One region of the Brachybacterium sp. GCM10030268 genome, then DNA from elsewhere that is predicted to be linked to it. Evidence: riboswitches for the same ligand, from Rfam matches in the RefSeq annotation. Region 1 holds a riboswitch; each other region holds the start of a gene.
What was found. Region 1 has a riboswitch for thiamine pyrophosphate ahead of thiM (hydroxyethylthiazole kinase). Riboswitches for the same ligand answer to the same signal wherever they lie in the genome.
Positions count from the first base shown of each region.

Region 1 (3,199 bases):
TGCGCGATCACGGCGGTGATCGCGGTGGTGCCGTAGACGCCGAGTGCCGTGAACGTCTTCAGGTCGGCCTGGAAGCCGGCGCCGCCGCTGGGGTCGGAGCCGGCGATGGTCAGTGCTGTGGGTGGTCGCATGGGGCGGTCCTCCTGGGGTGTGCTGCGGAGCCGGGCCGGTGGGGAGCCGGGGTCCGCGGACAGGTGGTCACGGCCTGCTGGATGAGCGGCCCTGGTCGATGGCTTCTCGGAGTCGGCCGGCGGCCGCAGCGGGGTCGGGTGCCGCGGCGATGGCCGAGACCACGCAGAGACCGTCCACACCGGTCGCCGCGATCTCCGGGGCGAGGCGATGGTCGATGCCGCCGATGGCGACGGCCAGCGGAGCTGAGGCGGCCGATACGTGCCGCGCCTGCCGCCACGGGTCCAGGCACTCCCCCAGTCCCTCCAGGCCGAGCGGCGGCGCGGCATCGGCCTTGGTGGCGGTCGCGCGGATCGGGCCGATGCCCAGCACGTCGGCCGTGTCCTCCGCGAGCGCGGCGCGCACCTGGCCGGCGGTGCCGGCGGAGAGGCCGATCATCAGCTCCTCCCCGAGCACCTCGCGGGCAGCGGCCGCGGCGACGTCGCTCTGGCCCACGTGGAGGTGGCACCGCGCGGCCTCGGCCACACCGAGACGGTCGTTGACGAACAAGGGCACCTTCTGGGCGCGAGGGCCGAGCTCGCTCGCCAGGCGTTCCCGGCATGCGCGGACCAGCTCGAGCAGGTCGGCGTCGGAGGCGTCCTTGTCCCGCAGCTGGATCGCGCCCGCTCCGCCGCGGACGGCGGCGAGGACCACGCCGGGCACCGCGTCGATCCCGCCGGACAGCGCCGAGTCGGTGACGTGGTACAGCGAGAAGTCGGCCGCATGGGCGGTGCGCAGGGACGGCCGGATCACGCCGGGGCCGCCTGCTCCTGAAGACCCACGAGCTCGAGCACGTCGGCGGGCGTGAGGGTGTCCAGCGCATCGAGCCAGCCGACGGCGAAGGACCCGACTCCCTGCGCCTCGCGCGCGGCGAGGGTTCCGGCGGCGCCGTGCAGGGCATGTGCGGCGAGCACCGCGTCGTGGGGAGTGAGGTCGGTGTCGCGACTTGAGCCCAGGAGGGCGGCGCAGGTCGCGCCGAGCGCGCAGCCGGTACCGATCACTCGCGCGAGCAGGGCGTCGCCGCTGGTCAGCACTGTGGTGCGACCCGCGGAGACGATCGCGTCGCGCTCCCCGGAGACCGCGACCACGGCACCGGTGCGGGCGGAGAGGTCGCGGGCGGCGTCGAGCACCGCCTCGACCGTGTCGGTGGAATCGACGCCGCGCCCTCCCCCGCCGGTGCCGGCGAGCGCGGCGATCTCGGAGGCGTTGCCGCGGACGGCGGCGGGCCCGAGGGTCAGCAGTTCGTGCGCCAGCGGGGTGCGGACGGGCAGCGAGCCGACGGCGACCGGGTCGAGCACCCAGGGCCGTCCGGCGTCGCGGGCGGCGCGGGCGGCGGCGGGCATCGCCTGCACCTGTCCCTCGGCCACGGTGCCGGTGTTCACCAGCAGTGCGTCGGCCGCAGCGGCGAAGACCGGCGCCTCCTGCGGGTGGTCCACCATCGCGGGGGCGGCCCCGATGGCCAGCAGGACGTCGGCGGTGATCTGCTGGACGACGGTGTTGGTGATGCAGTGGACGAGCGGGCTGTGCCCGCTGAGCGCCTCGAGGGCGCTGCGCAGTCGGTTCTCGGGCGTGCTCGTAGTCATCGGTGACGATCCCTTCGCAGGTGCAGACCAGGGCAGGTTCGACGGGTGTGCTCTCAGCCGCCGCTTCTCGACGGCACCCCGCGTCACTGGTCGGCGACTCTAGCAGGGGGCGGCGCAGGGGCACACAGGATCTTCACACTCTCAAGTCTGTAGTTCCATGGCACTCTCTTGACCTTCCCTTGACCTGATGCGACGGTGTGAGCGGCAACGCATCGACGCGGATCCACGACGGACAACCGTCTCCCGCAGTCGGCGGAGAGGACGCCATGACCATCACGAGCACCGCACGCCGGGCCCGCACCGTACTGACCGTCGCCGCGGGGGCGGCGCTGCTGTCCGCGTCGGCCTGCAGCACGAGCGCCGGAGCCGACGGGGAGGACAGCGCGGGGGCACCGTCCGAGACATCAGATCAGGGGGAAGGGCAGGGAGCCGGGCAGAACAGCAGCGACGGCGGGGGCGCCGCGACCAGCAGTGAGCAGGGGAACGGGGACTCGGACGAGGGAGCCGAACAGAACGATGGGGTGGGTGCCGGCGACGAGGACGAGGCGACGGAGCCGACGGAGCCTGAGACCCGTCTCGTGCTCGTCACCGATCTGGGACCCGAGGAGCCCGGTGAGGGCGACCTCGTGCGCAGCCCCGACCAGCTGGCCGCCCTGCTGACCGGGCCCCTCGGCGGGATGGCCGAGTGCTACGACGAGCTCACGCTCAGCCCGGGCGCCACCGCGTCGTGCATGGGCCCGGCGAGCGTCGACTCTCCCGACCCGGACCAGGAATGGACGGCGCACTCGGTGCGGATCCCGTCCGAGGAGGACTTCACCGCCGGCAGCAGGGTCGCGATCCTGTTCACCACCGGCGGCGCCCTGACCGGGCCGGCCGAGGTCCTGCTGAAGGAGACCGTGTCCCTCACCGGCCTCGGCGTCAGCTCGACGTTCGGGGCCGAAGACCTGGATTCCGAGCAGCTCGCGCAGCACACGCTGGAGGTGCTCACCTCCCCGAATGCTTACGTCCCCGTCGACTACGCCGACTGGGAGGACGTGACCTGCCAGGACGGCCTCTCCTTCGCGACCTTCGAACCGGTGGCCTGCACCGCGACCACCGCCGGCGGCGATCAGTGGGAGCTGGAGGTGGCGCCCGGGGCATTCGCCGGCAACGACCAGGGCCTGCTGGTGGGCATCGAGACCCTGTGACCGTCGTCCAGCGGAGCGACCGAGCATCGCGGCCAGGCCGTGCGGCCGAGCGGGGGAGGCCGCAGGGCGAGTGAGTGCCCGGCGCCCCTCGCGATACAGTCATCGCGTGAGCGCGACCACACTGCCCATCCCCACCGATGCCGGCGACCTGCCCGGACTGCTCTGGCTGCCCGAGCACCGCGAGGAGCCGGTGCCCGGCCTCGTGGTGCTGCAGGAGATCTTCGGCGTCTCCGACTACATCCAGCGGCGCTGCGCAGATCT
Region 1 is NZ_JBHTCW010000004.1:7,062-10,260, forward strand. It holds gene thiD (bifunctional hydroxymethylpyrimidine kinase/phosphomethylpyrimidine kinase) at 1-131, opposite strand, end outside; gene ACFQRD_RS07520 (thiamine phosphate synthase) at 199-921, opposite strand; gene thiM (hydroxyethylthiazole kinase) at 918-1,751, opposite strand; TPP riboswitch at 1,743-1,842, opposite strand; gene ACFQRD_RS07530 (hypothetical protein) at 2,018-2,938, shown strand; gene ACFQRD_RS07535 (dienelactone hydrolase family protein) at 3,045-3,199, shown strand, end outside.

Region 2 (3,199 bases), on a different contig from region 1:
GACCGCGCTCGAGGTCGCCAAGGCCTCCGGCCTGCCCGTGGTGATCACCCTCGCCCCGATGGCGTTCCAGGAGATGGCCGAGGGCGCCGGGATCGTCGAGACCGCACAGCGCCTGGAGCAGGCCGGGGCCGACGTGGTGGGCCTGAACTGCTTCCGCGGGCCGGCGACGATGCTGCCGTGGCTGCGCGAGATCCGCGAGGCCGTGGACTGCCACGTCGGCGCCCTGCCGATCCCGTACCGCACCACGGAGGAGGAGCCGACGTTCTTCAACCTCTCCGACCCCGCCGCGGCCGTGCCCTCCCCGCACGGGCGCACCTTCCCCACCGCCCTGGATCCGCTGCTGACCAACCGCTACGAGATCAGCGCCTTCGCCCGTGAGGCGCTGGAGCTGGGCGTGAACTACCTCGGGGTGTGCTGCGGCGCAGCCCCGATCCACATCCGCGAGGTCGCCGAGGCCGTCGGCCGCACCACCGAGGCGAGCCGCTACTCCGAGCGCATGGAGAACCACTTCATGTACGGCAGCAACGAGCGTCTCCCGGAGCACATCGTCGGCCTGGGCTCGCGCGCCTGAGCGTCGGCCCCGGGCAGGTACGGGTCCGGCCCGACGAGGCTCCGGGCTCCGCCCGAAGAGTTCGGGACTCGGCCCGAAGAGCTCGGGACTCGGCCCGACGTCGCTCGGGGCTCCGCCCGGCGCGAGGGCTTGAGCTTCCAGCGATCGCGGGCCGGAGCAGTCGATCATCGGCGCGGAATATCGGATACTGCCAGTGACCGGACACCACCGGAGGAAAGGAGCAGGACGATGACCAGCACGCCGCACGAGCACTCCCCCGAGGCCCCGCTCGAGGACGCCCTGGACCAGGAGGTCGATGCCCTGCCGGACGACGGGACCACGGACGCCCTCGGCTCCGAGGAGCTCGGCTCCGTCACCTCCGCCTACGCCGATCCAGCGGATGTCCTCGACCAGCGCCGCGAGGTCCCGCTCGACGAGGACTACGCCCCCGAGGCGACCGGTGAGGACGGCTCCGAGGACAGTGCCTTCGGGGCCGACGACGGCGCCTTCGACTCCGAGTGAACGGCGACCCGCCAAAGCAGCGGGACGCCGCTCGCTGACCGGCGGGACCGTCGGCCCACCTGATCGGCGAGACCGTCGGCCCACCTGATCGCTTGATCTCCGACCCATCGGTCATGCGGAGTCTCGTCGCGTGATCGGTGACCCTCCGGGGATCGACGTGGGCGATCACGGCCCCGCTCAGCCGCCCCGGGACCCGGCCCCAGCGCCGGGGTCCCGGGGCGGCTCCTGCTATGTCGGGGTAAGGTCGTCGTCGACACGGGGTGCCCCGCCAGGGGCTGAGATCACACCCGACGAACCTGATCGAGTTAGCGCTCGCGGAGGGATGTCATGACGTCGCACTGCGTCACTGCGTCACTGCGCCGCTCGCCGCGTCGCGAGCGCGCCTCGAGGTCGGGCCCCGGGTCACCGGATCGGGAGCTCCCATCCGGACGGATCGACTGACGAGGAGAAGTCCCGATGTCCACCTCTTTCACCGACGACCTCCGTGGGGCCAGCGAACCCACCTGGACCCGAGCCGTCCAGCACCGCTTCGTGGCGGAGCTCCACGACGGGTCGATCCCCGATGAGGTGATGGCCGGATACCTGATCCAGGACCATCGCTTCCTCGACAGCTTCCTGGTGCTCCTCGGCGCCGGCATCGCCGAGGCTCCCGCGTTCGAGGCCCGGCTGCGACTCTCGCAGTTCGTCGGCGAGGTCGCCGGGGACGAGAACACCTACTTCCTGCGCGCGTTCGAGTCCCTGGGCGTGAGCGAGCACGACCGCGCAACCGTCCCGGACACGCTGGCGACCACCGGCTTCACCACCATCTTCCGCGAAGCCGCCGAGACCCGGGACTATGCCGCGATCCTCGCCGTGCTGGTGGTCACCGAATGGCTCTACCACGACTGGGCCGCCGCCGCTCCGGACCCGCGGCCGAGCAGCTTCGTCCACTCCGAATGGATCGACCTCCACGACAACCCGGACTTCGCCGGCTTCGTGAACTTCCTGCACGCCGAGCTCGACGCAGCAGGACCCGGCAGCCCCGAGCGGGCCCGGGAGTTCTTCGAGCGCACCGTCGCCCTCGAGCTCGACTTCTTCGAGCAGTCCTACCTCCACCCGTTCACCGGGGAGGCACGATGAGCCTGTTCGACGATCTCAGGTCCGCCGCCCTGCCCGACTGGGACGATTACACCCGCCACCCGTTCGTCGAGCAGCTCGGCGCGGGCACACTGCCGCTCGCCGCATTCCAGGACTACCTGATCCAGGACTACCTGTTCCTCGTCCAGTTCGCGCGGGCCAACGCGCTGGCCGCCTTCAAGAGCCGACGGCTCGAGGACATCCAGCACTCCGCCGATGCCCTCGCGACGACCCTGGCCGAGACCGAGCTGCATGTGCGGCTCACCGCGAGCTGGGGCATCGATCGCTCGCAGCTGGACGCCGCACCCGAGAAGCAGGCCACCGTCGCCTACACCCGGTACGTGCTGGACAGCGGGCAGGTCGGGGACCAGCTCGATCTGAATGTGGCCCTCGCCCCGTGCGCGATCGGGTACGCCGAGATCGGGGCCCGTCTGGCTCCCCGCCTCGAGGAGCAGCCGGAGCACCCCTACCGCGACTGGATCGCCGAGTACGCGAGCGAGGAGTTCCAGCAGGCCGCGCGCGACGCCATCGCCCACCTCGACGTCCTGGCGGCGCGGTCCCTCACCGAGCAGCGATTCGAGGAGGTGGCCACGGTGTTCCGCACCGCGACCCGGCTCGAATCCGCCTTCTGGCAGCAGGCGCTGGACGGCGCCGTGGAGTGAGGGGCCACGCCGCGGCGGGCAGCCAGAAATCGGTTCCCGCCCGCCATCGAGGGTTGATACGAGGCCAGCGGCACAGTATGGTCGCACCCAAGATCAGCGGGAAACCGGTTTCTCATCGCGAGGGCGCGAGGATGATCCGCGCTCTGCCACGACATCCCCTGTGTGGTCGCCGTACCCGAGAGGCGAACCCGCTGCGATCGGACGAATGACCCCGCCGACGGCGGTCCATTCGAAGGACAGCAATCCACACTCAGGAGAGCCCGTGCTACGACGCCGACGTTTGATGCAAGCCCTGACCACCGCAGCGGTGGCTGCCCCCCTGACTGCTGTCGGCGCGACCACCGCGCAG
Region 2 is NZ_JBHTCW010000005.1:117,031-120,229, forward strand. It holds gene ACFQRD_RS09515 (homocysteine S-methyltransferase family protein) at 1-571, shown strand, start outside; gene ACFQRD_RS09520 (hypothetical protein) at 800-1,072, shown strand; TPP riboswitch at 1,319-1,412, shown strand; gene ACFQRD_RS09525 (TenA family protein) at 1,529-2,191, shown strand; gene tenA (thiaminase II) at 2,188-2,850, shown strand; gene ACFQRD_RS09535 (polysaccharide lyase family 1 protein) at 3,158-3,199, shown strand, end outside.
Region 2: another riboswitch for thiamine pyrophosphate. It lies ahead of ACFQRD_RS09525 (TenA family protein); the one in region 1 lies ahead of thiM (hydroxyethylthiazole kinase).

Region 3 (3,199 bases), on a different contig from region 1:
GGGACGCTGGCCTGGGCGGTGATCAGCTCGATGTTGTGCGGGTTCAGGATGCCCAGGCCCGTCCCGATCGGTGAGCCGAGCGGCATCACCGCGGCGGCGCCGGCGTCGGCGAGGTGACGGGCCAGGACGGGATCGTCGGTGGTGTAGGGCAGCACGGTGAAGCCGCGCCGGACCAGCTCGGCGGTCGCCTCGACCAGTTCGATGCCGTCGGGCAGGAGGGTGTCCTCGTCGGCGATGACCTCGAGCTTGATCCAGTCCGTCTCCAGCGCTTCACGGGCGAGCTCCGCGGTGAGGATGGCGTCGCGGGCGCTGAAGCAGCCGGCGGTGTTGGGCAGCACCTTGATCCCGAGCCGCTCGAGCAGCGTGAACACCGAGTTGCCGGTGGCCGCGGAGAAGCGGCGCATCGCGACGGTGGTCAGCGCGGTGCCGGAGGCGACCAGGGCGCGTTCGAGCGCGGCGAGGTCGGTGGCCCCGCCGGTGCCCATGATCAGGCGCGATGTCAGGGGCGTGCCGGCGATGGTGAACGAGTCGTCGGCGAGGTCGGGACGTGCGGAGGGACGGGTCATGGGTCAGCCTCCCTGCACGGCGGTGACGAACTCGCAGCGCGCGCCATCGGGCACGGGCGTCGTGGCCCAGCGGGTGCGGGGCACGACGGTGTCGTCCAGGGCGACGGCGACGCCGAGCGGACTGCCGTCGCTCGCGCGGCCGTCCTCGCCGATCTCCTGGCCGAGGCGGGAGCTGACCAGGTCGCGGACGGTGCTTCCCGGCGGGAGTGCGACCTCGTCGCCGTTGACGGTCAGGGACAGATTCATGGGTTCTCCTGGGCGGATGAGGCGGTGGCGCTGGGTACGGGGGATGGCGGGAGGGACGCCGTCGGCGGTGGGATGGTGAAGCGTTCGGGCCGGACCGCGTCGAGCAGCTGCGAGCGGGGCGCGGCGGGGTCCTCGAGCAGCTCGGCGGTGCGCTGGGCGGCCCAAGCGGACAGCAGGATCCCGTGGCGGTGGTAGCCGGTCGAGACGATCACGCGGTCATCGCCGGGCACGGGGCCCAGCAGCGGGAGGTCGTCGGGGGTGCCGGGGCGTGCCCGGGTGGTGACCTCGACCAGTTCGGTCTCCCGCACGGACGGGGCGATCTCGATCGCGTCCTGGAGCAGCTGGTGGACGCCGCCGGTGGAGGTGCCGGCGAGGTCGTCCTCGCGGCTGGTGGCACCGATGACCAGGTGGCGATCGGCGCGCGGGACCAGGTAGACGGATCGTCCCCGCACGGTGGCGCGCACGGTGCGGGCCACCAGGTTGTCCTCGCCCGGGGCCAGCAGCGAGGTCGGCACGCGCACGCGCAGGATGTCGCCGTGGACGGGGCGCAGGGCGAGGCCGAGGCGGCGGTGCGGGCCCGCGATCTCTCCCGCACCCAGCCCTGCGGCCAGCACGATCCGCTCGGCGTCGATCTCCTCGAGCGAGGTGAGGCGGCGACGGTGGATGGCAACGGCGGGGCCGTCCCCGGGTCCGCCCGCTCCGGCCAGGATGTCTTGGACGGCGGCGGCCAGGCGCCGCGGGTCGACCTGGTGGTCGTGCTCGATCAGCTGCGCGCCGGCGATGCCGCGGGCCAGGGCGGGCTCGAGACGGCGCAGCTCCCGGGGTGTGAGCTCGCGGACGGCCGCTCCGGTGGAGCGCTGGATCTCGGCCAGGTCGCGCAGCGCGGCGGCGTCGGCGTGGTCCCGTCCGATCATCACGGTCGAATCGTCCCGGTAGCCGGGGTCCACGCTGGTGCGCGCGGCGAGGCGGCTCGCGAGATCGCGGTGCGCCTGGGAGGCCTCGCGCATGATGGCCCACAGCGGGCCCTGCCCGACCTGGATCTCCGCGGCGGGGGCGAGCATCCCGGCGGCCGCGAACGTGGCCCCGTCGGCGACCCCCTCGGCGTGGATCTCCACGCGGTGACCACGCGCTCGCAGCTCGGCGGCGGTGAGCAGGCCGACGATGCCCGCGCCGATGACGGCGACATGCATGGCACGCATCCTGAGATTCCTCCTGACGGCGGCATGATCCGCATCCAGTGCTGGTGGTCGGCGCGCTGCGCCCTCTCAGCCCGGCGTCTCGGGCTCCCACGGAACCCCTCGAGTCTACGCGCCGGCGCAGACGCCGACGAGCCGGCGGGCCAGTGCCTGCGGCACGGTGCCGGCGGCACGGCGCCGGCAGGCCGGAGGTTCCGGGTCCCGGTCACGCTCTGTGCCAGGCTGTGCCCATGAACGCTCACTCGTCGGCGACCAGCGAGGCCGGTGCCCGGCGCCGCGAAGCCCTGCGCGCCTCCCGCCTGTACGTCTGCGTCGACCTCTCGCGCGGGCTCGAGGGCCTGCTGGCTTTCGCCGAGGCCGCCTTCCGCGGCGGAGTGGACATCCTGCAGGTGCGGGACAAGGCGGCCGAGGCCCGCGCCGAGGTCGAGGCCCTGCGGGCGCTGCGGCCGATCGCCGACGCGCACGGCACGCTGCTGGCGGCCAATGACCGGGCCGACGTCGCCGCGCTGGCCGGCGCGGACATCCTCCACCTCGGCCAGGGCGACCTGAGCACGCTGGATGCCCGTGCGCTGCTGGGCCGCGACGTCCTGATCGGCCGCTCGACCCGCACCATCGAGCAGATGGAGGCGGCCGACGCCGATGCGGGTCTGGACTACTTCTGCACCGGTCCGGTGTGGGCGACGCCGACGAAGCCGGACCGCGCCCCCGTCGGCCTCGACCTGCCGCGCGCCGCCGCCCAGCGGACGGGGGACGCGAAGCCGTTCTTCGCCATCGGCGGAGTCGACGCGGAACGTGTCCCCGAGCTGCTCGGCGCCGGTGTCGAGCGGATCGTGGTGGTCCGCGCCGTGACCGAGGCCGACGATCCCGAGGCAGCGGCCCGGACGCTGCGGGACGCCCTCACGAGCTGACCGACGCTGAGACGTCCTCACGAGCTGAGGGGCCCCGCGGAAGCCTCTGACCAGCGCGATGGGCCGCGCGCGGGCCGGCGAATCCTGCGGGAGGCGCTCAGGAGACGACGGCCGCGGCGAGTGCGACCAGGTCGCCCGCGTCGACGGGCCGGAACTCCAGCGGCGGGTCCTCGGCGGCCGGGTCCAGCGCCTCCATCGTGAGCACCTCGCTGCCGGTGACATACACGCTGACCTGCTGCACGCTGTCGTCGTCGGCGTGCACTGTGGTCAGCACGCTCTGGGC
Region 3 is NZ_JBHTCW010000003.1:120,390-123,588, reverse strand. It holds gene ACFQRD_RS06460 (thiazole synthase) at 1-566, opposite strand, end outside; gene thiS (sulfur carrier protein ThiS) at 570-812, opposite strand; gene thiO (glycine oxidase ThiO) at 809-2,011, opposite strand; TPP riboswitch at 2,006-2,112, opposite strand; gene thiE (thiamine phosphate synthase) at 2,239-2,916, shown strand; gene ACFQRD_RS06440 (hypothetical protein) at 3,014-3,199, opposite strand, start outside.
Region 3: another riboswitch for thiamine pyrophosphate. It lies ahead of thiO (glycine oxidase ThiO); the one in region 1 lies ahead of thiM (hydroxyethylthiazole kinase).

Region 4 (3,199 bases), on a different contig from region 1:
TTCGTCCAGCAGCAGCATGTCCGGGCCGAGCGCGAGGGCGCCGGCCAGGGCGATGCGCTGCTGCTGCCCGCCGGAGGCCTCCAGCGGGCCGCGCGAGGGCTCCAGGTCCACCTGCGCGGCATCCAGCGCCGCCGCGGCCCGCCGGTGGACCTCCGGCCGGGGCAGGGCCGCGTTCTCGGGCCCGAAGGCGGCATCGCGGCCCACGGTCGCGGCCACCAGCGCGTGCGCGGGATTCTGCAGCAGCAGGCCGCGCTCTCCGGGCCGGGACGAGACCGCCATGTGCCCCGAGAGCTCGCCGGCCTCCTCATCGAGAAGACCGGCGAGGGCGCGCAGCACCGTCGATTTCCCGCTGCCGCTCGCGCCGGCGAGCAGCACGCGCTGACCGGCGGGGATGCTCAGGTCGAGGTCGGCGACCGTCGGCTCCCGCCGCGAGTTCGGGCGCCAGCTGAGCCGGGACAGCGCAAGCGCGGCCCCGGCGGCGGATTCCCTGGTTCTCACGCCGCAGTCCTCACGCCGCGGCGGCGCGGGCGTGCTCCCGTCCCGCGGCGAGCGAATCCACCGCGCCGGTGGCCACCAGGGCACGGGTCGCGGCCCAGCCCAGGCCGCCGCCCAGCGCGGCGCCGGAGACGAGGAAGAACCCGAGCAGGATGAGGGCGAAGGGCCAGCTCATCTCGGGGTAGTAGGCGAAGCGCTCCCAGATCCATTCCAGACCGCCGGCGAGGACTCCGCCGAGGACGGCCACCGGCAGCGTGAAGCGGCGGTACGCGGTCAGCGCGACGGCGAGCTCGACGCCGCCGCCCTGCAGCAGGCCGGAGACCACGGTGCCCCAGCCCCACTGGCCGCCCAGCAGCATCTCGAGGCATGCCGCGATCATCTCGGCCAGCAGCGCCGCGCCGGGCTTGCGGACGATCAGGGCGGCGAGGACGGCGGGCAGGAACCAGATGCCCACCAGCAGACCCTCGGCGGGGCGGAACGCCATCGTCAGCGGGCTGATCAGGGTGTAGAGCTGGCCGTACCCCAGGAACGCGACGCCGAAGGCTGCCCCGATCATGACGGTGACCAGCAGATCAATGGTGCGAAAGCGTGTCATCACTTCTCCTTCCTCTCACGGAAGGGGCGCACGGCATCATCGATGCCGCACGGATATCCCGACTCCCTACGCCGGTGTGAACCGGATCAGGTTCGAGGGTCTGCGCAGGTTCGCGCACTCTCAGCACCCCGTTGGTGCTCCCCTGTCAGTGGATGACCAGCACTCAGGATACTCCCTCGGCGGTGGCGTCAGCGCCGCGCCCGGATCGCCTGGTCGATGGCCGCGGCCGTCGCCTCGGGGTCCTCGGGCGTCAGCAGATACCCGGTGCCCTCGCGGCCGACGATCTCGACCATGGTCCCCGGCCGGGTGACGACCATGCGGTAGGACTGCCGCGTCTCACCGCCGGTCAGCAGCTTCCGGTCGCCGACGGGCCGCAGCTCCTCGGGCCGGGCGGGGATCACCATGCCGCGGCGCCATCCGTAGCCGCCGAGGCTCGCCCCGACGGCAGGCTGCGGCACGATGCGGTACTGGACGGTGCGGAAGCCGGCCAGCGGCCACGTCGGGCGCGGGAGGAACCCGCCGAGGCTCACCGTGAGGCCGCGGTCGTCGACGATGAAGCGCGTGTGCTGGCCCATCCAGGTCCACAGCGCCAGCAGGGCGAACACCCCGGCGGTCGGCGGCACGGCGGCCACGAGGCCGCGCTGGGCCAGCACCAGCGCCAGGACCGCACCGAACAGCAGGGTCAGGGCGATGCGGGTCCACCCGACCCAGGAGGGCCTGGTGGTGCCGACGTAGAACGGCGCCTCGGGCCTCACGGGATCCTCACCGTCGTGCTCACCAGATCGACACCCGCTCCTCGGGGGCGCGGTACATCCCGTCGCCCTCGCGCACGCCGAAGGCGCTGTGGAACTCGTCGAGATGGCCGGCGACCGTGTTGCAGCGGAACTCCATCGGCGCGTGCGGGTCCACCGCGAGCCGGCGGATCGCCTCCTGCGTGCGGTTCTTGCCCCGCCACACCGTCGCCCAGGACAGGAAGATGCGCTGCAGACCGGTGTACCCGTCCAGTTCGGCCGCGGCCTCCTCGGCGGACCTGCTGGCCAGGTACGCCTTCACGGCGATGGAGAGACCGCCGAGGTCGCCGATGTTCTCGCCGATGGTGAGGGCGCCGTTGACGCGGTGGGAGTCGTCGAGGTCGCGCGGGGAGAGCTCGGAATACTGGGCGATGAGGGTGGCGGCGCGGTCGTCGAAGGCCTGACGGTCCTCGGCCGTCCACCAGGTGACCAGGTTGCCGTCCCCGTCGTACTTCGAGCCCTGGTCGTCGAAGCCGTGGCCGACCTCGTGGCCGATGACCGCGCCGATGCCGCCGAAGTTCACGGCGTCCTCCGCCTCGCCGTCGAAGAACGGCGGCTGCAGGATGGCGGCGGGGAAGACGATCTCGTTGCGCCCGGGGTTGTAGTAGGCGTTGACCGTCTGCGGCGTCATGTGCCACTCGGTCTCGTCGATGGGGCCGCCGACCTTGGCGTACTCGTAGTCGGCGTCGAAGCGGCGTGCGGCGCGCGCGGTGGCGACCAGGTCGCCGGGGACCACCTCGAGCCCGTCGTACTCGCGCCAGCGCTCGGGGTAGCCGATCTTGGGTGTGAACTTCTCGAGCTTGGCCAGCGCCTTCTCCCGGGTGGCCGGCGTCATCCACTCCAGGGTCCCGATCGAGCTGCGGTAGGCCTCCAGCAGAGCATCGACCAGGGCGGTCATGCGCTCCTTGTGGGCCGGCGGGAAGTGGCGGTCGACGTACTCGCGGCCGACGGCGAAGCCCACGGCGCCCTCGACGAAAGCGACGCCGCGCTTCCAGCGCTCGCGCAGCTCCTCGGCGCCGGAGAGCACCTTCCCGAAGAAGGCGAAGTCCTCCTCGACGATGGCCGCGGGCAGGTAGGGGGCGTACGAGGAGACGGCGTGGAGGGCCAGCCAGGTGCGCAGCACGGCGAGGTCCTCGCCGGCCAGCAGCTCGGCAGCGGCGGAGACGAACTCGGGCTGGCCGACCGAGACCACGTCGAAGACCGATTCCGGGGCGCCGGTGCCCTCGATGTAGGCGGTCCAGGGGAAGGCCGGGGCCAGCTCGCGGCGCTGCGCCTCGTCCATCGGGTTGTAGGACTTCTCGCGGTCGCGCAGGCGCAC
Region 4 is NZ_JBHTCW010000001.1:134,245-137,443, reverse strand. It holds gene ACFQRD_RS00665 (ATP-binding cassette domain-containing protein) at 1-498, opposite strand, end outside; gene ACFQRD_RS00660 (ECF transporter S component) at 509-1,090, opposite strand; TPP riboswitch at 1,137-1,244, opposite strand; gene ACFQRD_RS00655 (glycosyltransferase) at 1,279-1,845, opposite strand; gene ACFQRD_RS00650 (M13 family metallopeptidase) at 1,865-3,199, opposite strand, start outside.
Region 4: another riboswitch for thiamine pyrophosphate. It lies ahead of ACFQRD_RS00660 (ECF transporter S component); the one in region 1 lies ahead of thiM (hydroxyethylthiazole kinase).